One region of the Flavobacterium sp. SOK18b genome, then DNA from elsewhere that is predicted to be linked to it. Evidence: riboswitches for the same ligand, from Rfam matches in the RefSeq annotation. Region 1 holds a riboswitch; the other holds the start of a gene.
The links. Region 1 has a riboswitch for cobalamin ahead of metE (5-methyltetrahydropteroyltriglutamate--homocysteine S-methyltransferase). Riboswitches for the same ligand answer to the same signal wherever they lie in the genome.

Region 1 (16,434 bases):
TTTTTATTTAAGTAATTACTTTTAGTTTATTATTATTTTCTCAACATACTTTAAACCTTCTCCAGTAATATCAATCATATATATACCTGCGCTAAGTTGACTTAAATCAAATGATTTCTCATTATTGAATGTTACTTTATTAGCTGTATAAACTAATCTACCATTGATATCTATCACTTTCACAGCTACTTGTCCACTATAATTGTTTATTCGCACTGTTACATTCCCTGTTGATGGATTTGGATAAACACGCATAACATTCTCGTCATCAATATCTAATGTGCTTAATGTACAATTTGCTCCTGCAGCTGGAACTGTGAAATCTTCTACTTGATCATTTCCAATGTTCCTTCCTCCTGCTGATGCATTTACTCCTAATCCTCTCGCAGCAAACACTTCCCAAATCATGCAGAAATCCTTTCCACCAGTACTAGCTTGATCAGCTGCAATAATTGCATTTCTTGCATCAACAAATGTTGGACTACAAGGCTGTAATTTTATCCCATCTAAAACGATTCGCATTACCTTGTTGTTTCCGCCATTACCTGTGTATTTGTTGTTATCATAACCATATTTGCTAATGTATGCCCAAGTTAAATCCCATAACATTGTAGCCCAAACTGAACCGACTCCATGGACAGAAGTTCCTTCAATCCCGTTCGTTCCTACAGATTGAAAAAAATTAGTAGAGATATATGTCATTGGATTTGTGTCTCTATCTGTCGAATAAGGATAAGTCCTAATCCCAAGACCGTCATTAGGCTGAGAAGAAACAAAAGTACCAATTCCTCTTTTAGCTTGACCAAAATCTCCAGGTTTAAGCTGCATCATTAAAGCAAACCAATCTGACCAACCTTCACCCATTTGATCTGCATTATTCAAACAACTTGAATTGTTTCGTCCACCAGCTAAACGAGTAGAAATTCCATGACCATACTCGTGAGCTATAATTCCATTATCGAAATCTCCATCAGAATTTAGAAATGGCACAGATTGAAGCTGAATTTTTACATTTACAGGACCTAAACCCATTTCTGTAATCAAGTTATCACCTACAGAACTAGTTACACTTATAGCAGGTATAGTAATTGTCGCATCAGAACCCGACATTGGTAATTCAGTGTCACTACTATTTACAACAAGTACAGCAATAGCACCAGCGTTTTGGGCTGCTTTGACCTTTACTGCAAAATTACAATTTCCACGTCTAACTACTACAATTTTTCCATTTAAAGCAGCTCTATTCGACGGAGCTGAACAAGCTTCAGATGTACCCCCAGAATTATCTAAATATAATACCAAATCAGATTGCAAAAACTGCGGAGAAACAGGCAAATCAACACGACCAGGACTAAAAGAGTTTTGGCTTGCTACATAATTGCCGGCAATACTTTCCGGAGAAGTTACGATTAAGGGTTTGATTTCAGGGCCTCGATTCCATAAAAACATTTGCATTCTACCTCTATTCCCATCTACAGGTGTAGAAAAATTAGCATTATTTAAACTCATCGTTGCAGCTAAGGAGCCATCTTGTGCTTCCGCATTTACGTAGTCATCTCCTGAACCACCACGGTCATAATTACTCTGTTGAAAGTTACCGCTCAATTCATCAAATCCATATTGATACCAAACATCATGCATAACATTATTCATGTAAAACAAATTGGTATTTGCTGCGTCTATATATGTGGATGCATTAACGGTTGTACCACCATATGGAAAATCAAATACCAATGATGAACCACCATCAGGACTAAGACCTGTATCGTCATTCGTCCCCATGAAATCATCCTTAGCCCAAACATTGTTTCCTCTTGTTATAGTGTATTCAGCACCAGCAACACCATCAGTATCATGCCAGCCGAATGGCGATGCTGTACTGTTAGCAGGATTAGAAATAAGCTCAAACCCTCCATGACTTGGACTTGTAATATTAAATGGTATTACGCGATATGTACCTCCTGATGTTTCAGAACTTAATTTAGTATATAATTGTTTAGAAGGAATCCCATTGTATTTTATTGTCGAACTATTGTCAGAGGCAAATACTTGATCTTTATGAAAATTACAAGAAATTACAAGATCATTTTTTTCTAATAATACACCAGTAATCGCATCTATTCTGACGCTCCATAAATGATCATGCTGATTAGTATGAATATTGAAATCCCAAGCTAATTTTAGGTCTCCATTTATTTCTTGATGATACACTAAATTTGCTGTAACCGGTTCTGTTATTCCAATACCGTTACTAACTTTAAACTTATTTGTCCCAACGGTTTCTAGTATGTTAAATTTATCTTTAGCTGTTATACCTAATTGGAAATATGCTTTTACAAGAGCATCTGTTACCGATAGTTTAGGTGTTGTCGCATTGACTTTTTTTGACACATTAGCAACTATCCTGCTACTAACGTCTATTACTTGTTTATTCTTTATTGAGAAATTAGAAACTGCTCTAAAAATCTCTATTCCTTGATAACGCTGCACCACATAACAATTCTCTATTCCAGAAGTTGTAGTACCTCCTTCACTTTGAATGGCCCAGTCATTAAAATCTGCATTAGACAAAGTTGTTCGAGAGGCGGGATTTTTTAAGTAATTTTGAATTATTTGGTTGTTTGATTGTGAAAAACCAACAAAAGACACCAAACATATTAAATAAAGTAAATTTTTTTTCATAAAATCACGTAATTAGTTATAAATGCAAAACTAAATATTATAATTTAAATTTCAACAATTAAACCCTTTATTCTTTGAATTTTAACTTTTAGCAGCGGTTATTGTTTTATAGAACAACAATGCATTACCATCAGTTAACAAGGAAATAAAATGACAAATATGCAACAAACGACCGTATAAATTGTCTTTTTCTAATTGATGCTTTTCTGGCAACATCTTTAAAATTAAGGTATCATAATTAGAGGCTACACCATTATAATTATTATCAAATGCGGTAATAAATTTATCTAATAAGGTTTGTATAATTTGATAGCCTACAATTTCTTTTTCGATCACTTCACGACTTTGATAGATTTTCTCGACACTGATCTTGATAATATCATCCATCTGAGCTTTGTATTTGCTTTTATCCATTAGGGCATAAGGAAATTTTCCTTGCAAAATGAGCTCTTCGTTTTCAACAAAAACTTTTACGGCATCGCTGATTAAACTGCCAATAGCTAATGCGCGCAAATAGCTTATTCGGTCTTCTTTAGTTTCAAGTGTTTTGTACTTGGAAGTATCAATACTATCTTTTACTAATTTTATAAGGTATTCCAAAGCAAAATCCTCCGAAACCAAACCTAGATTCATTCCGTCCTCAAAATCGATGATGGTATAACAAATATCATCAGCAGCCTCAACAAGATAGGCCAAAGGATGGCGTTCAAACCCCATATCCAAACCTAATTTATTGGGAATTAAACCCATATCTTGCGCTACTTCTTCAAAAAAAGCTCTATCAGTTTGAAAAAAACCATATTTTTTATCAGCGATATTTTTGGTTGGTTTTTTAGGCAAACTCTCTTTAGGATATTTCATAAAAGCGCCCAAAGTTGCATACGAAATACGAAGTCCTCCTTCAATTCCAGGACGACTTGCGGTAAGTACCGAAAAACCATTGGCATTACCTTCAAAATCAATTAAATCTTGCCACTCTTTTGCGGTAAGTTGTTCTTTGTATTTTTGTCCGTTTCCTATCGAAAAATACTCTCCAATGGCTTTTTCACCCGAATGTCCAAAAGGTGGATTCCCAATATCGTGCGCCAATGATGCTGCCGCCACAATTGCCCCAAAATCATTCATATGATAGCCGTGCGCCTCTTTTAAATGCGGGTATTTTTCGATAATTTTTTTCCCTACCAAACGACCCAAAGAACGCCCAACTACTGATACTTCCAGACTATGCGTTAATCTGGTATGCACAAAATCTGTCTTGGATAATGGAATAACTTGTGTTTTATCTTGTAAACTTCTAAACGCCGCAGAAAAAATGATTCGATCATAATCTACTTCAAAACCCAAGCGGGTATCGTCTTGTTCCACACGCAATCGTTTGCCTTTGTCGCCTTGACGTTTAAGTGATAAAAGTTGTTCCCAGTTCATCATTACTTTTTAAAATTTCTTTCCAAAGATAGCAGAAATAGATACATTATCAAGTGAAATACGGTTAGGTATAACTTAATCACATGAAAAATATAAGGTACAGAATCCTATTAATACCATGTACTAAAAATAACAAATTAATAAACCTATCGAAAAAAATCAAAGAATTAGTGCTACTTTAGCGCTTTATTTAAGTTCTTAATTTATTTCTTCATCAACCGATAAGGGTTTTACTTAACTGTAGATTAATAGGGAATCGTGTGTAAATCACGAACTGTCGCGCAACTGTAAGTAACACAAAAAGTTTTTATCTGAAAAAAAATCCACTGTTTGCCAATGGCAAATGGGAAGGATGATAAAAATGTTACAAGTCAGGAGACCTGCCTTTTATCGAATTGACAATGCTTTCGCGATTTGAAGCAATAGTCAGGTATGGTGCGTTCTAAACACAATAAGCATAACTATTTATGCCTTATTGTGCATTTCTCTTTTGCAACGTATTCTCCTTTCTACTTTTCATTTCTAATAAACATTCTGAAATGCATCAAGAGCTTTTAATTGATTTATTCATCATTTAAAAAGCAACAACATGCTAACAAACAATCTTGGCTATCCGCGAATTGGTAGCAACAGAGAATTAAAAAAAGCCTGCGAATCGTACTGGGCAGGGAAAATTTCAGTAGACGAACTTTTGGCTGTAGGCGCATCTATCCGCAAGGAAAACTGGCAATTACAAGCCGAGGCTGGAATCGATTTAATCCCTTCTAACGATTTTTCGTTTTACGATCAAGTACTGGATTTATCACTTACATTAGGCGTTATTCCTAAACGTTATCAAGAATTAGCCAAAACAAGCTCTCGTACCGATTTGTATTTTGCCATGGCCAGAGGTTCACAAAAAGAGGGACAAGATGTAGTTGCTATGGAAATGACTAAATGGTTTGACACCAATTATCATTATATCGTACCCGAATTCACAAAAGATCAAGAGTTCAAGTTATTCTCCGAAAAAATAATCGACGAATTCAAAGAAGCTACTATTTTAGGAATTAGAACTAAACCAGTACTAATAGGACCTGTTACCTATTTACTTCTTGGAAAAGAAAAAGAACAAGGTTTTCATAGAATTGATTTAATCGATAAATTGCTGCCCGTATATTTTGAAATTCTTCAAAAATTAGAAGCTGAAAATGTGGAATGGATTCAATTTGACGAACCATTTTTGGCTTTGAATCTAACTGATAAAGAAAGAAATGCCTTCACTTATGTATATACCGAAATCAACAAACGTTTTCCTAAAATCAAACTGATTCTTGCTAATTATTTTGATTGTTTTGGAGAAAATCTTGAAACTGTTCTCGCATTACCTGTCCACACTTTGCATTTAGACTTGGTGCGTTGTCATTCCCAGTTAGATGACATTCTGGAGTCAGGACAATTATCAGCTAATGTAAATCTCTCGCTTGGTGTTGTAGATGGAAGAAATATTTGGAAAAATGATTTCAAAAAATCTTTAGCGCTTATCAAAAAAGCCACGGATGCACTTGGTGAAAACAGAATCTTAATTGCTCCGTCTTGTTCTTTGATTCACAGTCCTTGCGATTTGGAGTTAGAAACCAACAACGCAACATTAACACCAGAAATTAAACAATGGCTGGCTTTTGCCAAACAAAAAACAGAGGAAATAGTACTGCTTAAATATTTTGCCTCGAATGAAATAGACGTCAGCAATTCTGTCCGTTTTGATCAAAACACGATTGCTAATGAAAACCGAAAAACATCAAAATTGATCCATAATGATGCGGTAAAAAATCGTGTGGCAGGTATCACCAAAGGCGATGACCAAAGACAAAATCCGTTTTCAGTTCGTAGAGAAAAACAAATAGACGTATTGAATCTTCCTTTGTTTCCAACTACAACTATTGGTTCTTTCCCGCAAACTACCGAAGTGCGCAGCTGGAGAGCGAAATTCAAAAAAGGCGAACTAAATCAACAACAATACGATGATTTACTCCAAAAGGAAACTGAAGAAACAATTCGTTTTCAAGAAGAATCCGGTATTGATGTGCTAGTTCATGGAGAATTTGAACGCAATGACATGGTAGAATATTTTGGAGAACAACTCGATGGATTTACGTTTACCAAAAACGGCTGGGTACAAAGTTACGGTAGCCGTTGTGTGAAACCTCCAGTTATTTATGGCGATGTTTCGCGTCCAAATCCAATGACTGTAAAATGGTCCGCTTTTGCACAATCCCTTACTCCAAAATGGGTAAAAGGAATGCTAACAGGCCCCGTAACTATTTTGCAATGGTCTTTTGTCCGTAACGATCAACCTCGTTCAGAAACCTGTACTCAAATTGCATTGGCGATTAGAGATGAAGTTGTCGATTTAGAAAACGCAGGAATTAAGATTATTCAAATAGACGAACCTGCTATTAGAGAGGGATTGCCTTTACGAAAAGAAGAATGGGCAACCTATTTGGATTGGGCGGTAAAAGCGTTTAGAATTTCGGCAAGTGGTGTAAAAGATGACACCCAGATTCATACGCACATGTGCTACAGCGAATTCAACGATATCATCCAGAATATAGCCGACATGGATGCGGATGTAATTACCATAGAGTGCTCGCGTTCACAAATGGATTTACTGGATGCTTTTGCTGATTTTAATTATCCAAACGAAATCGGTCCAGGCGTATATGATATTCACTCACCTCGCGTTCCTTCGCGTACCGAAATGGTGCAATTATTAGAAAAAGCTTCGGCAGTAATTCCTATTGACCAACTTTGGGTCAATCCAGATTGCGGTTTAAAAACCCGTCATTGGGAAGAAACCAAAAAGGCCTTAATCGAAATGGTAGCGGCAGCTCAAGAAATGAGAATTACAGTAAATAATACTGTAACGGTTTAATTGAATTTAAAAAACCCAGTAGATTTAAAATCTACTGGGTTTACTTTTTATGAGAAACTAATATCAAACTGCTCTTTGGTCAGATGGATTGAACCAGCTCGCTTTTGCTAAAAATTCATGCTTATTGACCACATAGGTTTCTGATAATGTATCATGCCAACCTCTTGAATTGCTGTTTAAAAAGGAAACTATCTCAACAGGAATGAATCGCACTAAGGTTCTAATTAGTATACTTTTTAGGTTTGGTTTGCTGCCATTAGGTTTTACAACTAGCGTTTTAGTGAAGTATTTCCCAAAAGTTCTAGACAAATAAAACTCCATAATGAAATAGTAAAAAAACATCACTATCATCCCAAACAAAGCGTTTTCTGTGGGTGATAAATTGATAATCCAATCTGCAACTTCATAATTCCCTGTTACAACTCCTATCCCGTTAATGAGTGCTCCAATGCCGATGGTGAACAAGTAAACAATAAACAAATCAATGAGCAAGTTTAAAAATCGCTTGGTTCTGGACGCTAACAAATCCGCCGAAATAGTTAATGCTGTAGTTTCCATTTTTATTTTTTTAGGGTGTTTTGCTACTTCGTAAAGTAACGTAGCAGCCTTGTTGTTATTTGCATATTGCATATCTACAAAGGTACACGCACATACGACTCCTGGAGTTACACTATTTAGGGAGAGTGTTGCTAAATTCGCACTTTAACGTTCTAAAACCAATCCTCTTGCGCGAATCCAACTCAGCAGATGTATCACTGAAACTAGCAAATGTCTTTTCAAAACCGTCAATTCCTAGCCCTGATAGCAGTGGAAATCCTTATAAGCCGGTCCCGAAACCTCGGGATGGCGTATAAGATTGTAACGAATAGCAGGAAATAGCTCCTAAAAAAAACAGCTACCAAAAATGATAGCTGTTTTTATAAATATTAAATACTCTTTTTATTATTTACGATCCACACATTTCACAATCTTCTGGACCAGCATTTTTAGCTAGTTCGATCATGGCTCTATATTCTTCAGGGCTCATTTCTACAGGTTCGTTCAAAACAGCAATACTCTGCAAACGCTCTTGCACTGGAGCTTGTTTTACCTCAATAGGTTCTGCTTTTTTATCGTTGTTTAAGGTGAATTTAATAGCATCAACGGCCGCTTTTGTTCTTAAATAATACATTCCGGTTTTAAGACCTGATTGCCAGGCATAAAAGTGCATGGAAGTTAATTTAGCATAATTAGCATTTTGCATGAACAAGTTCAACGACTGCGACTGATCTACAAAATACCCACGCTGGCGGGACATATCGATAATGTCTTTCATAGACATTTCCCAAACGGTTTTGTACAATTCTTTTAAATCCTGAGGAATATCAAGCGCTTGCACAGATCCGTTATTACGCATTAACTCTTGTTTCAGGGTTTCGTTCCACAAGCCACGCTCTACTAAATCGTGAAGCAAGTGTTTGTTTACCACAATAAACTCACCCGAAAGTACACGTCTGGTGTAAATATTTGAAGTATACGGTTCGAATGCTTCGTTGTTACCCAAGATTTGAGATGTAGATGCAGTAGGCATTGGTGCCACTAACAAGGAGTTGCGCACACCGTGCTCCATTACTTCTTTACGAAGCGACGACCAGTCCCAACGTCCTGATAAATCAGCATCGGTTAATCCCCATAAATTGTACTGAAATTCCCCTTGTGAAATAGGAGATCCCGCAAAACTTGAATACGGCCCTTCTTCTTTAGCCATTTCCATTGATGCTGTTACGGCCGCAAAGTACATGGTTTCAAAAATTTCTTGATTCAGTTTTTTAGCTTCTTCACTTGTAAACGGCAAACGCAACATAATAAATGCGTCTGCGAGTCCTTGAACTCCTAAACCAATTGGACGGTGGCGTTTATTAGAATTTTCTCCTTCTTTAACCGGATAATAATTCCTGTCAATTACTTTATTTAAGTTGCGCGTTACGCGCTTAGTTACTGTATAAAACAAATCGTGATTGAATGCTCCGTTTTCAACAAACATCGGTAATGACAATGAAGCCAAGTTACATACTGCAATTTCATCTTTAGAAGTAAACTCCATAATCTCAGTACACAAATTCGATGAACGAATAGTCCCTAGATTTTTTTGGTTTGATTTGCGGTTGGCTGCATCTTTGTACAACATGTAAGGCGTTCCGGTCTCAATTTGCGACTCTAGAATTTTCTCCCACAATTCATGTGCTTTGATGGTTTTTCTACCTTTACCCGCTTTTTCATAATCGGTGTACATTTTTTCAAACTCTTCTCCATGCACATCATACAAGCCCGGACATTCATTAGGACACATTAGGGTCCATAATCCATCTTCTTGCACACGTTTCATGAATAAATCCGAAGTCCACATCGCAAAAAACAAATCTCTTGCACGCATTTCTTCTTTTCCGGTATTCTTTTTCAAGTCAAGGAAATCAAAGATATCAGCATGCCAAGTTTCTATGTAAATAGCAAAACTTCCTTTACGTTTTCCGCCTCCTTGATCTACGTAACGCGCCGTATCATTAAACACACGCAACATCGGAACAATCCCGTTTGAGGTTCCGTTTGTTCCACGAATATAGGATCCTGTTGCTCTAACGTTGTGAATTGAAAGCCCAATTCCTCCTGCTGATTGCGAAATTTTAGCCGTTTGTTTCAACGTATCATAAATCCCATCAATACTATCATCTTGCATCGCCAATAGGAAACAGCTCGACATTTGAGGTTTTGGCGTACCCGCATTAAATAAGGTAGGCGTAGCATGGGTAAAGAATTTTTTCGACATTAAGTCGTAGGTTTCAATAACCGATTTCAAATCATCTAAATGAATTCCCACCGATACACGCATCAACATATGCTGCGGACGCTCTACAATTTTGCCGTTTATTTTAAGCAAATACGATCTTTCTAGTGTTTTAAAACCAAAATAATCGTAGTTGAAATCTCTGTTGTATATAATGTGCGAGTCTAAAAACTCTGAATTTTCCATAATCACTTTATGTACTTCCTCAGACAGTAATGGAGCGTATTGCCCATTTCTTGGGTTTACATAATGGAACATATCATTCATCGTTTCTGAGAATGATTTCTTAGTATTCGAATGTAAATTTGAGATCGCAATACGAGCGGCCAACTGTGCGTAATCTGGGTGCGCAATAGTCATTGAGGCAGCAGTTTCGGCAGCAAGATTATCTAATTCTGATGTTGAAACCCCATCATAAAGCCCTTCAATAACACGCATTGCTACTTTTACAGCATCTACTAAATCATTCAAACCATAGCATAGTTTTTTAATTCTATCTGTGATTTTGTCAAACATCACTGGCTCTTTGTGCCCGTCTCTTTTTACTACGTACATACTTTTTCTTTTTTTTAAAACAGAAAATCCCTTCGCTGTTTTTAGTTATTTGTTTATTATTTCGCAGCATGACCACCACAACTTTTGTGGCAGCAACTACTATTGGTGGGTACTGATTTGGCATAAAGTTCAGTTTCTTTATTTTCGGGAGCTTATCCCGCTGTCATTCCAATCTTTTTAGTCCTGAGAAAAATCAGGACTAAAAAGGATTTTCCCTTCCATCGGGGCTAGGAAGGTAGTAGGTATATTCAAAACCGATTAAAAATCAGCGTCGAATGTTATTTTTTGTGCTTCTTCATCGGTGTTCATCACACCTGCTTTTTGGTATTCAGCCACTTTTTTCTCGAAGAAGTTGGTTTTTCCTTGCAATGAGATCATATCCATAAAATCAAAAGGATTAGCCGTATTGTATTCTCTGTCGCAACCTAATTCTACTAATAAACGATCTGCAACAAACTCCAAGTACTGTGTCATCAAGCCTGCGTTCATACCAATTAAAGATACTGGTAACGACTCCGTGATGAACTCTCTTTCAATGTTCAAGGCATCCACAATGATTTCTCTAATTCTGTCTTTTGGTACTTTGTTAACCAAGTGGTGGTTGTGCAAGTGAACCGCAAAATCACAGTGTACTCCTTCGTCACGTGAAATCAATTCGTTCGAAAAGGTAAGTCCTGGCATTAAACCACGCTTTTTCAACCAGTAAATTGAACAAAATGCACCTGAGAAAAAGATACCTTCAACAGCTGCAAAAGCAATCAAACGCTCTGCAAACGAATCAGATTCAATCCATTTCAAAGCCCAGTCTGCTTTTTTCTTAATAGCAGGAAAAACTTCAAGCGCATTGAACAACTCATCTTTCTCAGCTTCGTCTTTCACGTAAGTATCAATCAATAGCGAATATGTTTCACTATGAATGTTTTCCATCATGATTTGAAAGCCATAAAAAAACTTTGCCTCAGCATATTGTACCTCGTTTACAAAATTCTCCGCTAAATTCTCGTTTACAATCCCATCTGAAGCAGCAAAAAATGCTAAAATATGCTTTACAAAATAACGCTCTTCATCAGAAAGTTTGTTATTCCAGTCATTTAAATCCTGCGATAAATCAATTTCTTCAGCAGTCCAAAAACTAGCTTCCATTTTCTTGTACCATTCCCAAATATCATGGTGCTTGATAGGAAAAATTACGAAGCGATTTTTGTTTTCTTGTAAAATAGGTTCCACTTGTGTCATTGTATTGTTTTATTTTGTTGTGATTTTAACGAAATTCTATTCGATCTGAGGATTACAAAGGTTGTGAAATATTGCTGGATTTAAAAGCCAAACTTATTCACAATCGGCCCTAGTTTTTAACAACGAAAAGAAAAATTATCGTTTATAGCTTTATTTGTAAAAATTTGAATATCAATAGATTGTATTTTACAAAACGGCGTTAGCCACTGTAAAATATAGGGTTTAAAAAATTAAAATTGTGGGGTAGTTTTGTGCTATTTTGAATTGTTTAAGTGCTCTTGAGCAACAGTCTCTAGTTCTGCATACCAGTCTTCACCAAACTTGCGTACCAAAGCTTCTTTGACAAACTTATACACTGGTACCTCTAACTCTTGCCCAAGTGAACAGGCAGCATCACAAATGTCCCATTTGTCATAATTTACAGCTGCAAACTCTGTAAAATCTTTTACACGAACTGGATATAAATGACAAGAAACGGGTTTTTTCCAATCGATGATGCCTTGATTGTAGGCTTGCTCAATACCGCATAAAGCAGTCTTGCCGTCAAAGATAACATAAGCACAATCTTTATTGTCAATTAGAGGTGTTTCCAGTTCACCATCCGTTCCGGTTACCCAAGTTCCCTGCGCTTCAATAGCCGCAATACCCTGCTTGCGCAAAAAGGGTTTTACTTTTGGATAAATAGACTCCAGGATTTTTGTTTCTTCCTCGCTTAATGGCGCACCAGCGTCACCATCTACACAACAAGCTCCCTTGCAGGCAGTTAGATTGCAAACAAAATCTTTTTCGAGTAAGTCTTCTGAGACGATGGTTTTTCCTAGTTGAAACATGCTGCAAAGGTATTCAAAGAAATTTAAAAATGAAGCACTGAAAATCAAAAAAAAGAATTTAGCAAAAACGGAAGGCTTGACTTCTACTTTATAATTCAAAATATTTTTAACTTGACCTTAAAATAATACAAGATTGAACCCGCTAACCATCAAAAATGAATACTTTTGCATCATTAAAACCAATATTATGCAGCTAGACATAAGAGAAATAATTACCGTGAGCATGGTTCTTTTTGCCGTAATTGACATTGTGGGATCTATCCCAATCATTGTTGATCTTCGTGCTAAACACGGTCACATCGAATCTGAGAAAGCCTCCATCGTAGCAGGAGTAATTATGATTGTTTTCCTTTTTGCGGGAGAAGAACTTTTAAAGTTAATTGGAATCGATGTCAATTCATTTGCAGTTGCAGGTTCTTTTGTTCTTTTTTTCCTAGCCTTAGAAATGATCTTAGGCATTCGTATTTATCGCGATGAAGAAGCCAGTTCAGCATCTATTGTTCCACTTGCCTTTCCTTTGATTGCTGGAGCAGGAACCATGACTACCTTGCTTTCTTTACGTTCACAGTTTTTTACTATTAATATTGTCATAGCCATATTCTTGAACATTATTTTAGTATATATTGTACTAAAATCGTCTTCAAAAATTGAAAAGATGTTAGGCGAAAATGGACTTGGAGTGATCCGCAAGACTTTTGGAGTAGTATTATTAGCAATTGCTGTTAAATTATTTGCTGCTAATGTTAAAGGTTTGTTTCTTTAATATAAAATTTAATAATTTTACAGCCTAATTTTAATTGGTCACATAGAATTTACTTCTATCTTTTTCAGTACACTAAGATTTAAACAACAAACTCATTTATGAAAATTTTCACTAACATACTGGTATTTTTGGCACTTGCTTTAATCGTCTTTAATGTTACATTACTAGATTTTAAAAACCCATTTCAGGGAGAAAGCATCGTTGCGTTTATTGGTATTGCAGCCTCATTATGTGCTGTATTAATTCTTCTTATTTTTAGAGTTTCCAAAAAGATTGAAGAAAAATCAAACACAAATTCGTAATACAATAAATTTAATTTTGAAATACATTAAAGGATGCGCTTGATTTTTAGCACATCCTTTTTTTGGATAAAGAAATTTCTCATTTCCTTTTAGGTTCTCCTATTAGCAAACCTAAATCTCCAATTATTTAAATTAATTTACAATCGATTTGATTATCATTCGATTACAAATTAAAGGAGTAATAAAACCAACCTTATCTTAATAAAGCTTGTAAGTAGGATTTCCATTTAAAACACTTCTAGTTTTAAATCATTTTAATTTTAATGCTTCTTTGAGCATAGAATCTTCTTTAAGAATAACTTCATAATATTTGTTCTCTCCAAACAACTGTCTTGCGTACTCTGCAGTAAGAAATCTTTTGACTAGGGATTTGCTTTTAGAAAATTGAATATCGAGACCGTTATCAAGAATGAATTTTTGAAACTTATTAAAATAATAATCCGAAGTGCTAATTTTTTCTTGGAGCGCTTTATAAGCAAGACCTTTGAACTCTTTTTTGTGAGCGTCTAAATCCTCAAAAACATAATTCCCCACGATGCCAGACTGCAGTAAATACCCTGTACTTTGACTGCTATGTTCTACCTCAATAGGCACAAAAACATCCGGAACAATACCGCCACCGCCATACACTATCCTTCCTTTTTTAGTTTTGTATTTTAGAGTATCAGCTACTTTAATACTGTCTTTATCATACAACTCTCCATTTTCAAATCGGGTTTCTGACTCTTTAAAATATTCCTCTTTACCTTTTGTATACGGTTTTTGAATGGATCGTCCCGAAGGAGTGTAATAGCGCGCTATAGTAAGACGCACCGATGATCCGTCAGCAAAAGGCATTTCTCGCTGCACTAGACCTTTCCCAAAAGAACGTCGACCTACGATACTACCTCTATCGTTGTCCTGAATGGCGCCTGCAAGAATTTCACTGGCCGATGCGCTATTTTCATTGATAAGAACAGTCAGTTTTCCTTTTTCGAATTGACCGTTTGCTGTTGCAAAAGTTTTGATCACTTTTCCGTTCTTGTTTTTGGTAAAAACAATAAGTTGCTTGTCAGATAGCAATTCATCCGTGATAGCAATCGCCTCTTCCATATAACCGCCTCCATTATCCCGAACGTCAATAACTAAGGACTTTGCTCCTTGTTTTTTGAGTTTTCCTAGACCTTTCATAAATTCATCATAAGTGGTCTCTGAAAATCTATTTATTTTAATGTACCCTGTAGTAGGATTGATTAGCATAGCCACATCAATACTGTTTAAAGGAATTACATCTCTTTTTATTTTAAATTTTAGTTTTTGTTTGGTGCTTTTTCTATAAACGGTGAGCTCTACAGAGGAACCAACTGTTCCTTTGAGTTGAGAAAACAAGCTGTCAGAAGGAAGTTTTCTACCATAAAGCTTTGTCTTTCCAGCGTATAAAATTCTGTCTCCTGCTTGAATTCCAGCTTTTGCCGAAGGACCATTTTCAACCGGTTTTATTACTGCGACAGAATCCTTAAACATGTAAAAATTCACTCCTATTCCCACAAAATTTCCTTGCATACTTTCAACCACTTCTTGCTGGTCACTAGGCGAAATGTAAACAGAATGCGGATCAAGTTGTGCGAGAATATTATCAACGGTAAGATTCACTATAGAATCTGTATTTACAGCATCTACATATTCATCATCAATAAAATCAATGAGTTTATTTAGTTTGTTTTTGGCATTATTTTTCCCAATTAAACCTGATGCATTGGGGAAATTCAATAATCCGCCAAGTAGCACACCAATAGCCAGTGTAGCAAATATAATAAGAGGCAAATATTTTGTATTGAATTTCATTTATTCTTCCATTATTGGTATGTGTTCCACCTCTACGCCTGCTTTTATTAAAAACTGAATTCCAGAATCATCACGATAACCAGAATGATACACTACTCTTTTTATACCCGACTGGTAAATTAACTTACTGCATTCTTTGCATGGGGAAAGTGTAATGTACAATGTAGCACCCTCACATGATTGCGTAGAACGCGCTACTTTTAAAATAGCATTGGCTTCGGCATGCAAAACATCCCAGCGGGTAAGTCCTTCATCATCTTCACAACAATTATCAAAACCACTTGGTGTACCATTGTATCCATCAGAAATGATCATTCGATCCCGCACAATGATGGCTCCTACTTTTTTTCGTTGGCAATAGGATAGTAAACTCCATTCTTTTGCAATTCGCAAATAGGCTTTGTCGTATTTATTTAATTTTTTTTCACTCATTTTATCGGTTCCAAATTTCACTTTCAACAATCAACGGGATAACAACTCCTACAATAAAAGAGGACATTACCAGTGTCCAATCTCGTTTAGAGAATCTAAAAATAGTCTGCACAATATAAGAGAGAATCAATACCACAAAAACTACTGTAATTTGAGCGGCCTCAATTCCCAGGGCAAACTCAGCCAAAGGCAACATTTTTGAGGCAGCATCGCCACCTAAAATAGATTTGAAATAGTTAGAAAACCCCAAACCATGAATAATCCCAAAGAAAAGTGTGATAAAAAATATTAAGTTTATACTTTCTTTTTTACTGGACTTGCCAGCCGTAAACAAATTGAACAATGCAGTAATCAAAATTGTGATGGGAATTAAAAGCTCAACCACATTTACTTTTATGGCTATAATTCCAAAAACGGAAAGCATCAAAGCCATGGTGTGACCAATAGTAAATAAAGTGACTAACAAGATAATTCGTTTCCAGTCTTTAAACGAATATGGCACCGCCAAAGCTATTAAAAACAAAACATGATCATAAGCATGAATGTCTAAAACGTGTTTTAATCCTATTTGAAAATAAATCCAAAATTCTTGCATCACTACTAATTTAAGTTGCTAAAAGGGTTGTAAACTTACGATAAATTTTGAAAAT
Region 2 (16,434 bases), on a different contig from region 1:
CGATCCGGACTAGATTATTGGGTGCATCTTGATGTTACGGAATACCAAAATGTCGCAGAGTGGATGAAAGTAATTCCAGATACTTCAAGAGTTTTTCTAATGAGTTCACATGCAGCCCATTCTTATTTGAATATCGAATTTCAAGATGGTGATTGGTTGGTTTTTGGCAAAGAAAGTGTGGGCTTGAGCCAAGAAGTATTGGATTTGTTTGCCAAAGAAAATCAACTTAAAATCCCAATGTCACCTTTAATAAGGAGTTTTAATATTGCTAATTCTGTTGCTTTTGTAGTAGGAGAGGCGAAAAGGCAAATTGGGTTGATTGTCTAATGTGCACCCTGAGTAACAAGGGATTTTTAGTCGGTAAAATTTTGAAAATAGGGGTTAGAGGGCTTGCTAGGAAATCACAAACTTCCCTTTTTCAGTATCAAAAACAATATGTTCATCTTTAAAAAGGGTATTAAAACTTCCTTTTTTGATCAAGTTACAGGGTTCATCTTGTACTACATTTTCAGGAGTCATAATAATCATTTCGTCGCTCATTTGTATCGCCATATCAATGTCATGAGTAGAGAACAAGATGCATTTACCTGTTTCATGTGTTAGTTTTTTCAGCAATTTTAATAGCGCCACTTTATGAAGTAAATCCAGGTGCGTGGTGGGTTCATCCAGAATGATTAGTGGGGTATCTTGTGCTAATGCTCTTGCAATTAATACTTTTTGCAATTGTCCGTCACTTATTTCATAATGCTTTTTATCAGCCAAATGAGAAATTTTCGTCAATTGCATTGCTTCCTTGATCTTGTCACTATCCTCTGAAGATAATTTACCTATCCAGTTGGTGTACGGTTGCCGTCCTAAAGCAATTAGCTCATAGACAGTTAAATTGCTTGGCGGAAGTTTCTCTGTAAGTACAATGCTTAAATTTTTGGCCAAAGCCAAAGAATTGTAGGAAGAAATATTTTTCTGAAGCAATAAAACTTCTCCAGATAGAGGTTTTTGTATGCCTGTAATGGTTTTTAATAAAGTTGATTTCCCAATCCCATTTGAACCAATAAGTGCAATGAGCTTGCCTGTTTTTAATGCAATTGAAACATCAGCGGCAACCACAACCAACTCTTTTTTATGAGAGTAACCAATGCTAATTTTTGATGCTTCTAGTAGTATTGAGTGTTCCATTAGCCTATCATTTTTTGTTTTCGAACCAAGAGCCAAATGACCATTGGCGCCCCGATAATGGACGTGATGGCATTTATGGGTAAGCTAAGATTCAAGCTTGGTATTTCTGAAAGTAAATCACAAATGAGCATGATACTACCTCCAAAAATTAAAGTACTCCAAAATAGTATGGTATGATTGCTAGTTTGAAAAATCAACTTGGCTAAATGTGGCACAGCAAGTCCTACAAAAGCTATTGGTCCAGCAAATGCTGTAATGCTGCCGGCTAAAATACTAGTAGCAACAATGATGATCAATCTTGATTTTTGATAATCTAAACCTAAACTGCGGGCATAATTTTCGCCAAGTAATAAAGCATTCAATGGTTTTATGCTTACCACACTCAAAAAAAGCCCTATAATTACACAAACAGCCAGCACAAATACGGATGGCCAAGATAAATTTCCCAAACTGCCCATAGACCAAAACGTGAATTTTTGTAATTGCTCAGCGGTACTCATATATGATAATACTCCAACAATGGCACTGGTAAAACTCCCAAACATAAGCCCTACAATGAGTATGGCCATGGTATCTCTTAGTTTTTGTGAAACAAATAAAACTGCAAGTAAGACTAATGAACTTCCTATTGTAGAGGCAATAACTACGCCGTACGCCGAAAGTAAAAAAGGAGTTAAGAAAGCCGGAAGCATTCCTGCACCCAGAATTACAAACGCTACCCCCAAACTGGCACCTGAGCTTAAACCCAATACATAAGGTCCTGCTAGAGGATTTCTAAACAAAGTTTGCATTAATAAGCCACTTATGGACAACCCCATACCTGCAAGAATTGCGGTTATGGCTTTTGGCAAGCGGTAATTCATGATGATATATTCCCATGTTGTTTTGCTAGCTTGACCTCCCGTTAGACTCGTTGCCACATCCTTAAACGGAATGGATATGGATCCAAAACTAATGTTCATAAAAAACAATAGCACAAGTACGGTAGCAAAAAAAAAGAATAAAATGGTATTTCGTTTGTGTGTATCCAACGCTTATTTTTTAGAGTAAAAACCCTTTATTTTTTTAATGTAAAATTTCAAGTATCGATATAGTTCTTATTACTTTAATTTTTCGGCAAAAGTAAAAGTATAATTTGGTAATAATTCTGGATGAAATATTTTAATGTAATCTTTTAAAACTAAATCAGGACGGCTTGTTGCTAATTCATAATAGACAGTTCCTCCAGTTGGTCCCACTTTACTCTCAAAAGTATATACATTTTTAGCTTTTAAGGCGTCAAATTGATTGTAATGCGGGTTGCTGTTTTCAAACTCTTTGTTGGTGTTAAAAGAGCCTGTTGCAATCCAATATTTAGCAGTTCTTGCTTTTTCTAAAATTTTTTCAAATGGTAGACTTAAACTTCCTGTACCTTTAATGTCAGCCCATAAATAATTTGCTTTTGCATCCATCATAAACTGCGCTACCCAGCTGTTTCCTCTTGCTATATACCATTGTTCTTGGTACATAGAACCATACAATACTGTTGAGGTTGATTTTTTTTGAGCTACCAATTGTTGTGCTTCTTTGTAGTTTTTTACTATGGTATCAAAGATGATTTTGGCTTCTTTTTCTTTTCCAAATAAGGCGCCATACAATTTCAGCCATTCTGCTTTTCCTAGTGGTGTTTGCTCCATCCAGTCGGCTTGAATAAGTACTTTAAGACCGCTTTTTTGTAAATTATCGAGTGTAGGATTATTGTTGTCTATGCCAAAGCTTACAATTAAGTTTGGCTCTAGCTCAATGAGTTGTTCTACATTTAATTTTTCGTTTTGACCTAAATTTTTAACTAATCCAGCATCAATACGCTTTCTGGTTTTAACAGATGATATATAATTGGTATGCGGAAAACCCGTAAGTTTTTGTTCTACTTGGAGCATTTCTAGAAACGGAATTATTGTAGTTGAGGTCACAACAATAGATTGTAATGGTACTTGTATTATAGGATGTTTCTTTAAACTATCGGGTACAATACTATTTTTTTCTCGCAGTACGTAGGTGAATTTTTTTTTGGCTTCAGGCCAAGGGTTTGACACCGTAACTATGGAGAATCCTTTGCATTTATGTATCGCCAGTCCTGAGGCGTATTCAATGCTGTTTGCAGCAGTGGTGGAATCAATTGCAGTGGTAGTTTCTTTTTTATTACATCCAATAAAAATTGAAATCATCACAATAAAAAGGGTGCGCTGTATGGAAATTCTCATGGCTTAATTTTTCGCTTGACGCAAAGGTAAATTAAAATTATAAAATTTCTTGTTTATTTTTGGTAGTAAAAAATTGAACAAATACTATATTTACATCATGAATAAGCCAACAAATAAAAGTTGTTCAAATTGTGGAGCGGCTTTTTTATGTCTTGTTGAAAACAGTTGTGTTACTTGCTGGTGTTATGATTTTCCTGTGGTGCATGTATCAGATGTTAAAAAAGATTGTATGTGTCCTTCTTGCCTAGAAAGGAGTTTGCAATTTCAAAAAGATAGTAGTAATGAAAAAGCATCAACAAAAATAGTGACTAACAAAAAGTTAGATTGAAGTAAAAAGGGTCTGGGATACAGTACTGATTTTCCATTTGAAAGTAGAAAAAGAATTTTATAAAGAAAGAAACAAAGAATGATATATTTAATAACTGGTGGTGAACGTTCAGGAAAGAGCAGTTATGCTGAAAGTTTAGCCAAAGAACGTTCCAGCAATCCTATATATGTAGCAACTGCTAGAAAATGGGATGCTAATTTTCAAGAACGAATTGACAGGCATCAAAAAGACAGAGACGAACGATGGGTCAACATTGAAAAAGAAAAGTTTTTAAGTGAAATTGATTTTACAGGTAAAGTAGCCGTAATAGACTGTGTCACGCTTTGGTTAACTAATTTTTTTGTGGATACTAAAAATGATGTTTCTCAGTGTCTGGAACAAGCAAAAGCTGAAATTGATGCTCTTGCAAAACAACAAAACACTACCATTATCATAGTTACTAATGAAATAGGAATGGGCCTTCATGCTGATACCGCTATAGGTAGAAAATTCACAGAGTTGCAAGGATGGATGAACCAGTATATTGCTAAAACGGCAGATACCGTTGTGTTGATGGTATCTGGAATACCCGTTGAAATTAAAAAAGCTCCATGACTCATTTAGAAGAAATTATACAATCTCGCAGAGATACACGTCATTTTACTAACGATGAAGTTCCTGATAAAGTTCTTCAAAAAGCTTTGCAGGCAGGTCATTACGCACCATCTGTAGGACTCACTGATGCGACTAAATATTTCTTGATTAAGTCTCCCCAAATCAAGCATGCAATTAAAGAATTGTTTTTAGAATATGATAAAAAAGCAATAAACTTAACCGATGATGAAACTCAAAAAGAAACCTACAAGGCCTTAAAGCTAGAAGCTATTGAGGAAGCTCCCGTGGGATTAGTAATAGCTTATGACAGATCTGTACTCAATAATTTTACAATAGGTACAGTAGGAAGTAATGAATCTATAAAATTTAGTGCGGTTTGTGCGGCTCAAAACATTTGGCTTTCGCTAACAGAACAAGGATATTCCATGGGATGGGTGTCAATATTAAATTACCACCAATTCAAAACCATTCTAGGATTACCAGAACACATGGAGCCTTTGGGATATTTTTGTGTTGGCAAACCAGCTACAAATTATGAAAACCAGCCCATGCTGCAACTACTCAATTGGAAACAAAAGTCAAAAATTCCTTTAGTTGAAGAAATTTCAGTTTTACATCATATTAAATCTGAAAAAAATTCATGGCAATCTACAAGTTTTGAAATAGAAATACTAGCAAAACAACTTCAAGAAAAGATCGATTCTAAGACTAAGCCTACCGGTTCATTGGGTATCTTAGAAAAACTGGCTTTGCAAATAGGCACCGTTTTTCAATCTCTTGAACCCCAAATACGAAACCCCAATATAGTAGTTTTTGCTGCTGATCATGGAATAGCAAATCATGGAGTTAGTGCTTATCCGCAAGATGTTACTAGGCAAATGGTGACTAATTTTTTAGCGGGTGGAGCAGCAATTAATGTATTTTGCAAGCAGCACAACATTGAACTGTCTATTGTAGATGCTGGCGTAAATTATGATTTTCCTATTAACACAAAACTGATTTCAAACAAAATAGCAATGGGTACTCAGTCTTTTTTACAAGGACCTGCAATGAGTGCAATAGAACTAGAACTATGTTTTAAAAAAGGGAGTGATGTTGTGGCTGCGATTGCTAAAAATGGGTCTAATTGCATTGGTTTTGGCGAAATGGGAATTGGGAACACCGCTACAGCTTCACTTTTGATGAGTGTTTTGATGAATCTGCCGGTTTCTGAATGCGTGGGTAAAGGCACAGGGATAAATGATACCCAACTGCAACATAAAATTGCAATTCTGGAAAAATGTAGCGAAAATTATAATGGGCCACAAGATTTAGAGAGTTTACTTGCTTATTTTGGAGGATTCGAAATCATGCAACTGGCAGGCGGAATGCTAAAAGCAAAAGTAGAGAATATGCTCATTCTTGTAGATGGATTCATAAGTTCAGTAGCTTTTTTAGTGGCTTACACTAAAAACAAATTGGTTTTAGAAAATGCTATTTTTTGCCACTCCTCAGCAGAGCAAGCACACCAAAAAATTCTTGATTTTTTTAACGTTCGTTCAGTGTTGCAACTTGATTTACGTTTGGGAGAGGGTACGGGTTGTGCTCTGGCTCTTCCCATTTTGGAATCGGCAGTTGCTTTTTTAAACGATATGGCCAGTTTTGAATCGGCTCAAGTAGACTCTAAAAACACAAATTAATATTATAAATTTGGCTTAGCTAAAGCATAAAAATGAAAAAAGAAGTACACATATTTTTTACAGCATTGATGTTTTATACCCGTATTCCGTGTCCTAAAAATATCGATCATAACCCGGATTATTTAAACAAGGCATCCCGATATTTCCCTTTAATTGGTTGGATTGTGGGTGCTATGGCTTTTATAGTCTATGCTGCGGCCTCTTGGTTGTGGAATGCTGAGATTGGTATTGTCCTTTCGATGATTGCAAGCATATTGATTACTGGTGCTTTTCATGAAGATGGTTTTGCAGATGTGTGTGACGGATTTGGCGGTGGTTGGACCAAAACTAAGATTTTGACCATTATGAAAGATAGCGCTATCGGTGCTTATGGCGCAATTGGTTTGGTGTTGCTTTTTTTGCTAAAGTTTATGAGTCTAGTCACTATAGTCAAAAGTGAATCGCTATTTACAAACTACCATGCATTTTTCACTTTTTTATTAGTTTTTATAACAGGACATGCTCTTAGTAGATTTGCTGCAATATCAATTGTTTTTACGCATGAATATTCTCGTGAGGATGCTTCTAGTAAAAGCAAGCCCATTGCTCAAAGTTTCTCAAGTAAAGAGGTTATTGGAGCAGCATTTTTTGGATTGCTTCCACTGATTGTGATGTCTTTTTATCAAATAGCATTTCTCTTGGTTTTAGTACCAATATTTCTTACTCGATTTTTTCTAGCCCGTTATTTTCAAAAATGGATTGACGGCTACACCGGAGATTGTCTAGGAGCCACACAACAAGTTTGTGAAGTTATTTTTTATCTTTCAATTAGTGCATTATGGAAATTTATTTAGTTAGACATACCGAGACCGTTTGCGAAAAAGGAATTTGCTACGGCCAATCTGATGTTGAAATTGCGACGCCTTATGAAGCTGTTTTTGATGCTATTTTAAAGCAATTGCCGCAGGATGCATTACTTTTTTCGAGTCCTTTACAGCGTTGTACCATTTTAGCAAAACACATTCAAAATAATTTCGCTATTGCAAATGTGACGCTGGATGAACGATTGATGGAAATGAATTTTGGCGATTGGGAGTTGAAAAATTGGGACAGCATTCCACCCGACGTTTTCACCCCATGGATGACTGATTTTGTCAATGTTTCTGTACCAAACGGCGAATCATTTTTAGACCTCCATAATAGAGTATTGGATTTCATGGAAAATACACTGGATTCCGCTACCACAAAACCCATTATAATTGTAGCACATGGAGGGGTTATTAGGAGCTTTTTGTGTGCAGTTTCTGGCTTGCCCTTACAAGATGCTTTTCAGAATAAAGTAGATTTTGGCGCTGTTGTACGTCTTACTTTATAAAATTATCATTTTTTTTGGTGATTTTCTCATTATAATTTTATCTTTGCTGGCGTAATGAGGTTGTGATTTGATTATTTTCGAATCGCATTAAAAGGGAAGAAAGTGATTGAAAAGCATTTTCTTTAGTTTTTTTCACAATTTATAAGGTGAAATTACTATGGGAAATTCCACCTTCAAAAAGCTAGCGCTGTACCCGCAACTGTAAGCTATAAAGATTGATGTTATCTACAATACCATTGTCCGCCGCGGCGGATGAGAAGGTCAACATCAAGACGCGAGCCAGGAGACCTGCCTATTGCACAGAGTATCAAACTTTCGGGAAAAAAAGTTTGGGTATGGGTCATTCTATGCTTTTCTCCCATTTACTAAATTTTACATTATTAAAATGAAAAAAAAGATCATTCGCATGAGTGCGATTGCGTTGTTTTTTGCTATGAATTCGTATGCACAAGAACAAGAGTCAGAACAATTGAATGAGGTAGTCGTATCTGATTCAAAATTTGCTTTATCCAAAGAAAAATCCGGGAAAGTTATTGTGAAAATTACGGCCAATGACTTAAAACAGAAGTCGGGACAATCACTGGCAGCCGTACTTAGTACTGTGGCAGGTGTTGAAATCAATGGCAATCAAAGCCGTAATGGTAAAGATTTAGGAATTTACATTAGAGGTGGAAGAAACCATCAAGTTTTAATTTTAATTGATGGTGTGCCAGTTACAGATGCGTCAGGTATTAGTTTATCGTATGATTTAAGACTTTTACCCATAGAGCAAATAGAAAGTATTGAAATCATGAAAGGGGCATCAAGTACGCTTTATGGTTCTGGAGCTGCTACAGGAGTGATTAATATTACTTTGAAAAAAGCAGCTAAAAAAGCTATCGCTGGTAATGCATATGTGAATATGGGAACACAAACCACTGCAAAAAATCCAAATTATAATGTACAAGATTTTAGTCAAGGATTTGTTGTTAATGGTGGCGGAAAAAAAGTAAACTATTTTGCTTCGCTAAATAGTACTGAAACTACCGGAATCTCTGAAGCCAAACCCGTAAATTCAAATACTGAATTTGAGAAAGATGGTTTTTCAAGAATCAACTCCGTGATCAAAATTGGAATCAAATCTACAGAACGTTTTTCGGTTGATTTTTTTGCAAATTATGACAAATTAAAAAATGATTTCGATTCAGGTTCTTTTGCTGATGATCTCAACAATTATAGTGCTTCTAGACAATTTAGAGCTGGCTTTACGCCAAAATACAAATACAATAAAGGAGAGTTTGTTGTAAATGCTGCAGGAAATGTGATTGAAAGAGATAATTTTAGCTTTAACTCTCTGTTTTTGGCTAAATCAAGAAGTGTAAATGTAGATGCATTCAACAAATACGAGTTTTCATCACAGTTATTTTTAGTAACAGGAGCACAATTTCAGTTTCATGAAATGTCAAATACAAGTCAATATGACGCCATTACTACTGATGTTGCAAAGTTTAACATGATCGATCCTTATGCTACAGCAGTATATAATTCGGATTTTGGGTTAAACTTAAATGCGGGTTTACGTTACAATATACATAGTAAATACGGTAATAATTTGGTGTACAACATTAATCCATCTTTTAATCTTTCTAGCAATCTTAAATTGCTGGCATCCTACAGCACAGCATTTGTAGCTCCTAGTTTATATCAATTGTACTCTCCGTACGGAGATTTAAATTTAGCTCCAGAAAATGATGTCACTACCGAGTTTGGTTTTGATTGGAGTGTATTAAATAAAAAATTGGTGATTAATGCAGTAGGTTTTCAAAGAGAAGAGACAGATGCCATAGGATTTGACTTGGTTACTTATAAATATTTTAATGTATTAGGAAAAAATAAGGTACAAGGATTCGAAACAATGATTGGTTATTCCTTTACAGATAAAATTAAGTTCAATGCAAATTATACCTTTACAGAGCTTGAAAAACAATCTCGTGTTTTAAATCCAAAACAGAAAGTGAACGCTAATGTAGATATTCAAGCTACTTCAAGATTAGCCTTGAATTTTTCATATCAATTTGTATCTACTCGTTATGTAGAGTTTACAACATATCCAGCTCCTACATTTGATCCCGTTTTAAATGTTGATTTTCTTAAAGATTATCAATTAATAAACACTAATATTAGATATGAATTGATTAAAAACCGTCTTAATCTTTTTGGGGCGGTTGATAATATTTTGGACAAGGATTTTGTAGAGTCTAGAGGTTACGCTACACGTGGAAGAAACTTTAAAATAGGAATGAATTTTCTATTTTAATTGAAAATAATTGTTTGTTAAATTGGAAAAAAAAGCGAGACTCAGTGATGAACGTCTCGCTTTTTTGTTATTATTTGTTTTATTTTAAATCAGCTACAAATGAGAGGATTGTAGTAGCAATTTGATCTTGTTTCTTATCATCAGTCAGGTAGGCTCTGTCAGATGAATTTGAAAGGTAACCTAGTTCAATGAGTACTGCAGGTGACACTGATTTTTTTAAAATTAAAAAAGGTGCTTTTTTAATTTCAGATGGAGCTACCACATTACTTTGTAAAAATTTAGTGCGCAATTCATTAGCGATTTCAATTGATTGATCGTTAACTAATGACTCATTAGCCACATAAAACTCCATTCCTGATTTTACTTCATTGCGACTTTGATTGACGTGTAAGGATATAACTAAGTTGGGTTTAATTTTATTGATGAAATCTGCACGGTCGGAGAGGGATACAAATTGGTCATCATTTCGAGTAAAATGGATTGTTACATTCTCATTTTTATTTAAAAATTTTATTTTCTTAGATATCTGTTCTACAATTTGCTTTTCGGTACTAGTAATTGAAGTGGCACCAAAATCAGTACCGCCATGCCCAGCATCAATAACTACGTGAATTTGCTTGTTGTTCTCTACACTTGGTTTTACAAATGCTAGCGATACCATAGTAGCGCAAGCTAAAAAGAAAGGAATAGCTTTTTTCATTGGTTTTCAGTTTTAGAAGTTAATCTATATAAACTTACAAAAACCACTAATTATTGCATGCTTTTAAATTATTTTACATAAAAGATTGTTTAGCAATCATTTTGTAAAATAGATAAAAAAAATGCCACAAATTCAAAGGGTTGGATCTTCAAATTTGTGGCAAAAAATTAAGTTCTAAATTTTTTATTCTAATGCTTTTAGCAATCCTTCAGGAGCTTTTTCAATATACATTTGGTTCAATCCGTTTACGGCTTGTGAGCTACTGAATTCTTCATAATCAGCTCTTTGTTTTTGAGATATAAGACGACCTGTTCCTGTAATTTTTGCAATTGCAGTTTTCAATAAAGGTTCATCAACATCTCCTAAAACGCCCAGGGTACTTATAGTTTCTTTTTGCAAGAAATCAGGTTGTAAACCATTTTGATAATCTCCAAAACCAACCGAATTAACAATTTTTAATACAATAGGTTGCATAGCATATCTGTGCTTTGGATTTCTGTTGTCTGATCCAAATCCTGGAGAGTCATACAAGGTTACTGAACCTACATTTTTCCCAACGGTAACATCACCTATTTGAATCACGTTGATGTGTGGTTCTAATCCGTTAATTACTAGCTCACTTGCAGATGCTGAACTTGCACTTGTAAGAATATAAACTTTGGTTAAGTTTAAACTATTGATTGCGGCATTATCTATTTTATCAGTAAAATAATTATATAAAGCATCAGGATTCTCTGACTCAAAGTAATCATTGATTTCCTTATTCCATTGTTGTTTTGCAAATACCTTACCCTTAAACTGTCCTGTAATCATACTTGCTAAACGTGTTGCTGTTTGCACAGATCCTCCGCCATTGTAACGCAAATCAAGAACCAAATCTGTAACACCTTCTGACTTTAATGAAGCAAAAGCTTCGTTTAATTTCGTGTCAAAATTTGCTGTAAAAGCGTTGTACATCAAATACCCTATTTTGTGTGTACCTGAAGTAATTACTTTGTTTACCAAAATAGGATTTTCTGTTAAGACTGTTTTTGTAAGGGCTATGTTTTTTCCATTAGTTACAAATGCGCCTCCTGATATATCAGCCATGTTAAGCGTATAATCATTATTAGATCCAAAAAGTAAAGACTGATAATTACTTACTGTAAGTGGAGTTCCATTCACTGCTGTAAAAACATCTCCTCTTTTAATATCTTTAGTAGCTGCATTAGAACCCGGAATAATATAGCGTACAAATCCGAAAATTTCTGATGAGCCAGTTGATTTTCTGCTTAAACCAAACTCAACTCCGTTATTGTTAGTAGTTCCTTGAAATTGTCCTTCTAGCTCTAAATAATCATCAACAATCCAACTGAATCTGTCTTTGTTAGCGTCTACCCGAAGCGCTTCAAATAAACTTTCTGGGGTATTAAAAGTTTGTAAAAAATTATTTAAATTGGTCTGATCTGCAAATCTTGTTTCATCAAGATTGGGAACTTCATCTGTCCATAAATAGTATTGATTCATGCCTTTCCAGACAAAATCTTGTATTTCAAGTGTAGCTGGAGCTGCTACATCGTCATTGTCTTGACACCCTTGTAGCACAAAAAGTGTAATGAGTAACAGTAGGGGAATTTTAAAGTAGGTTTTCATAGGTTTGGTTTATATCCTTATTAACGTAAAAATACTAACTTTAGTTTTAATTTAATAATTTATGTTACAAAATAACTTTTCAATCGTCTTGTATCTATAAGTTGTTAGTAAAACGTGTATGAACCAAAGCGAATTTGTAGTCTTGATCTCTCCATTTAAGGACAAAGTCTTTAGGCTAGCCAAGCGATTATTGCTCAGTAAAGAGGAGGCCGAAGACGCAACGCAAGAGGTTTTGACTAAGTTGTGGTCAAAAAATGATTCTTTAAATAAGTACGGTAGCGTTGAGGCATTTGCAATGACCATGACTAAGAATTTTTGTTTGGATCAACTGAAATCAAAACGAGCTAATAATGAATCATTAGTTCATTCTAATTATGTAGATACTGCACCAAGTCTTGAAAAAAAATTAGAAGATCAAGATAGTCTTAAGTGGGTTGATACTTGTTTAGCTCAATTACCTGAACAGCAACGCATTATTGTTCAATTACGCGATGTAGAGCAATACGAGTTTGAAGAAATTGCTTCATTGTTACAAATGAAAGAAAGCGCAGTACGAGTTTCACTTTCTAGAGCGCGAAAAATAATTAGGGAATACATTATAAAGACACACACCCATGGAAATCAATAAAATTGAGACACTTTTAGAAAAATACTTTGAAGGTGTAACAAGTATTGCCGAAGAGAATGAATTAAGTATTTATTTTTCTTCAAGCGATGTTGCACAACATTTAATACAATACCAACATTTTTTTAAGGGTCTTGATCAGTCAAAAAAAGAGCAGTTTACCCGTATTGTTCCTTTTTATGAACAAAAAAGGCCTGTATTATGGCTTTCCATTGCAGCTTCTGTAGTCGTTGCTGTAGGAGTAGGAAGCTATGCTTTTTTAAATACTGATACTACGCCACCAAAGTCAGATTTAGGAACCTATGAGGATCCCAAAGTTGCCTTTGAAGCTACACAAAAAGCCTTGTCTTTATTATCGAATAATATTAATGTTGGCATAGAAAGTGTACTATATCTAGAGGAGTATCAAATTGCAAAAAATAAAGTATTTAAAAAACCAGTAAGAAAATAAGGCAGTTAAAAAACGCTAGCCTTTTTCAGTTCACATTTAATCATTAATTATCATTTATATCATGAAATCAATCAATCAAAAGGTGCCATTGAGCACAACGAACACAAAAGCTTTTAGCACTATTCAAAAGACATTTACAAAAATTGTGGTAACACTGGCGCTTTTTTTGGCCACAAATTCACTTTTTGCACAAACAGCATTTGACAAATTTGACGGTCAAGTAGAGGTCAAGTCATTTATTGTCAACAAAAAAATGTTTGACTTAATGAGCAAAGTAAAGATGGATGCATCCGATAAAGAAATGCAGCAATACTTAGCTTTAATTAAAAAATTAGACAACTTGAGGGTTTTTACAACCAAGAGTACTCGCGTAGAGGGCGAAATGAAACTAGCAGCTGATAAGTACATTAAAACAGCGGGTTTAGAAGAGTTAATGCGAGTAAATGATAATGGTAGAAATGTAAAAATCCTTGTAAAATCAGGTGCTGGAGATACACAGATACGTGAGTTGTTGATGTTTATTGAAGGAGCAAAAAATGAAGATACTGTTTTAATGTCATTGACTGGGGACTTTGATTTGAATGAAATTTCAGTGTTGACCGATAAAATGCGCATTCCAGGTGGCGACGATTTGAAAAAAGCAAGTAAAGGTAAAAAGTAAGATGAAACTACGATACGGAATTCCCGCACTACTGGCTTTATTTTTGGTAAGTTGCAACAACGAGCCGTCTTTGCAAAAATATTTTGTAGAACATTCAGAAGATAAAAATTTTATTGCCTTAGATGTTTCTCCCGAAATATTGAATGTAGACAAGGCTAAGTTATCTGTAGCTCAAACCGAGGCTTTACAATCTTTTGATAAAATGAACATCTTAGCTTTTAATGCTAATGCGACAAATAAAGCCGAATTTGAAGCAGAGCGCGCAAAAGTAAATCTAATTTTAAAGGACAAAAAGTACCAGCAATTGATGAAATTTGGCTCAGGTAAAGAAGGCGCTTCAGTAAGTTTTGTGGGTACTGATGAGCATATTGAAGAGTTTATTTTTTTTGCCAATAAGAATGAAAATGGTTTTGCCGTTGTACGTGTGACAGGTGACGACATGAATCCCACGGCTGTTATGACCATGATGAGTGTGTTACAACAATCAAATATTGATATGGCTCAATTAAAACCCTTACAGCAATTAATGAAATAATTATTGCTACAAAAAAAGTAAAGCGTCATGAACTCTTGTTGATGACGCTTTTTTTTAGACTTATCTTTTTTTGATAAATAGAATCAATCCCAGGATACTCACTATTAAAATTGCAAGTGCGGCCAAAATCATTGCAGCATCACGCACATTTTTGCCCGCCCAATCTAAAAACAAAAATTTGTGTAGAATTGCAAAAGAATAACCTTCTCTTTTATCTGCGTTTTCTACTTTTGCGGCTAATCTTGAGGTGGCTGTTTCTATAAAATAAGTAGTATTTTCTGGTGTGTCATAAGCAAGTTTTACCACAGGCAAACGCTTGTTTACAAACCCATACTCGCGACTTTCAAATTCGTAAATGGTTTTAGTTTCAACCAATTTTGCGTTTTGTAAAGAAGTTTCAGGTTCATCAGTTTCAGGGATCATTTCGCAACAAGCGGCTTTTGGTGCGCCACCTGTAAAATAATGAGCCAAAAATTCAGCATATTTCACATCCAGATTAGGCGTGATTTGATTGGTTTGTGCGTTGATGTAAACTATTTCTAGCGGTTGTTTGTCTTTCTTTTCCCATTTTGATTCGGGTGCGCTTATGGCTGTATTGGTCTTTGCTGCTTGCTTAGGAAGTAGTTGACAACGGTAGTACAAACTGTCTTGAAATGCTATCATAGTTGCATTTTCAAACCGATTCCAATCTAGTTTTAAATCAGTAAGTGAAGTTGTAAGTACTTCGGTTTTAAAGCTAGGTCCGTACACCATTTGCGATAGCGTGTACGGATCCCATTTGGTAGTGGCATGGTAGGCACCGCTAAACGCAAAGGTTAAGGTAAATAATGAAATCCAAATCCCGATTTGTCGGTGGTATCGGCGGATGCCTTTTTTGGGATCAAGCGCATCACTTTTTTTGAATTGTTTCCAGAAAAGACCGTAAATCAAGAGTCCGCTTATTGCTGAAAAAGAGATGACAGACAAAAGTAAAATCATGATTATGATGCGTAAACTGTTATTAGAAATCGCATCAATAAAGGACCAATTGTGAAAGGTATCGAAGAACCAAATAAAAATTTGACGCGATTTCGGGTTGAAAGTAGCTAGTTTACTTGAGGCGGTTTCTACGTAAACTTGCATTTCATCGTCACGATCAAAACTCAGTTGGTATACGGGCAAGTAGCGGTTGACGTATTTGTATTGACTGGTGAATTCCGTGAGGACTTTGCTGTTTGAAATGCTGCTGGTGCTGTCTTGTAAAAAGTAACGCGCTAGAACTTCGGCGTATTTTTGATCACCGTTTTCAAGTTTTTGAGCACTGGTTGCGTCAAAATACAGTAGGGCTCCTGATTCGGTTTTTACTTGATAATAGGTTTTATGGTTCAGGTTTACAAGGCGAAAGTTTTTGAACGTTTTGAGCTGGTTTTTTTGTAAAACCTCTTTCAACGTCAATGGCAATTGACCCGGCTTGATGATGGTTTGTGGTAGTTCTTGATTGGCGATTTCGGGTTTGAAAAAATGCGCCATAAACGGATGCATGATTCCTGAAAGTGTCCAAAAGATAACGGGAATAATTGTAATTATGGCAAAAGTTCGGTGCCACGCGTAGACGTGCTGCTTGATTTTTTTGATCCATTTGGAATCTTTTTTTCGTGTAGATGCCTTTTGATTTTCTTTTTTCATTTTGTGTTTTTTTTAGCCCGGATAGGAGCGATATCCTTTTTTGAGGCCTTTTTTTGGCCTCAAAAAAGATAAAGCGGATAGCCGGATAAGCTCCTGATAATTATTTTTTTAACGATAAATTGTACTGCAATCCCATCATGAAAATGCGGGGTGCGGCGGCGGTATACGTAGCCTGATCAATTGTGGCATTGCCCCGAGAGACATTGGTAGCATACAATTTATCGGTCAAGTTCATGATATTTGTAAAAAATTCAACTTGTTTGTAGCGGTAGCCTAATCGAGCATTAAAAAGGGTGTAACCCGCGTAGGAAACAGTATTGATTTGGTTTTGAAACCAGCTTGATACGTACTGACACTCTAGCGCTGCACGGAAGTTAGGGAACCATTTTGGATAGTAATTGAGCTCAGAATTAGCAATCCATCGCGGTGCGCTCGGCATGTCAAAGCCGTCGAGTTTTTGAACCGCATCGGTGCTTCGTTTGGAAACAGTAAAGT

Region 2: linked by a shared signal. The riboswitch ahead of DNC80_RS06340 (TonB-dependent siderophore receptor) and the one ahead of metE (5-methyltetrahydropteroyltriglutamate--homocysteine S-methyltransferase) in region 1 are both predicted to bind cobalamin.

What each region holds. Positions count from the first base shown of each region.
Region 1 is NZ_QKNZ01000020.1:10-16,443, forward strand. It holds gene DNC80_RS04460 (T9SS-dependent M36 family metallopeptidase) at 22-2,682, opposite strand; gene dgt (dGTP triphosphohydrolase) at 2,764-4,107, opposite strand; cobalamin riboswitch at 4,316-4,510, shown strand; gene metE (5-methyltetrahydropteroyltriglutamate--homocysteine S-methyltransferase) at 4,697-7,021, shown strand; gene DNC80_RS04475 (RDD family protein) at 7,085-7,579, opposite strand; gene DNC80_RS04480 (ribonucleoside-diphosphate reductase subunit alpha) at 7,968-10,397, opposite strand; gene DNC80_RS04485 (ribonucleotide-diphosphate reductase subunit beta) at 10,656-11,633, opposite strand; gene DNC80_RS04490 (DUF3109 family protein) at 11,888-12,463, opposite strand; gene DNC80_RS04495 (MarC family protein) at 12,651-13,226, shown strand; gene DNC80_RS04500 (hypothetical protein) at 13,325-13,528, shown strand; gene DNC80_RS04505 (S41 family peptidase) at 13,778-15,352, opposite strand; gene DNC80_RS04510 (dCMP deaminase family protein) at 15,353-15,784, opposite strand; gene DNC80_RS04515 (HupE/UreJ family protein) at 15,786-16,379, opposite strand.
Region 2 is NZ_QKNZ01000029.1:5,155-21,588, reverse strand. It holds gene DNC80_RS06385 (tRNA (cytidine(34)-2'-O)-methyltransferase) at 1-327, shown strand, start outside; gene DNC80_RS06380 (ABC transporter ATP-binding protein) at 394-1,176, opposite strand; gene DNC80_RS06375 (iron ABC transporter permease) at 1,176-2,207, opposite strand; gene DNC80_RS06370 (ABC transporter substrate-binding protein) at 2,277-3,419, opposite strand; gene DNC80_RS06365 (cysteine-rich CWC family protein) at 3,493-3,747, shown strand; gene cobU (bifunctional adenosylcobinamide kinase/adenosylcobinamide-phosphate guanylyltransferase) at 3,826-4,341, shown strand; gene cobT (nicotinate-nucleotide--dimethylbenzimidazole phosphoribosyltransferase) at 4,338-6,020, shown strand; gene DNC80_RS06350 (adenosylcobinamide-GDP ribazoletransferase) at 6,053-6,853, shown strand; gene cobC (alpha-ribazole phosphatase) at 6,838-7,374, shown strand; cobalamin riboswitch at 7,415-7,685, shown strand; gene DNC80_RS06340 (TonB-dependent siderophore receptor) at 7,760-9,670, shown strand; gene DNC80_RS06335 (N-acetylmuramoyl-L-alanine amidase) at 9,750-10,370, opposite strand; gene DNC80_RS06330 (S41 family peptidase) at 10,554-12,002, opposite strand; gene DNC80_RS06325 (RNA polymerase sigma factor) at 12,121-12,630, shown strand; gene DNC80_RS06320 (hypothetical protein) at 12,617-13,078, shown strand; gene DNC80_RS06315 (DUF4252 domain-containing protein) at 13,140-13,739, shown strand; gene DNC80_RS06310 (DUF4252 domain-containing protein) at 13,741-14,274, shown strand; gene DNC80_RS06305 (PepSY-associated TM helix domain-containing protein) at 14,335-15,939, opposite strand; gene DNC80_RS06300 (TonB-dependent receptor) at 16,040-16,434, opposite strand, start outside.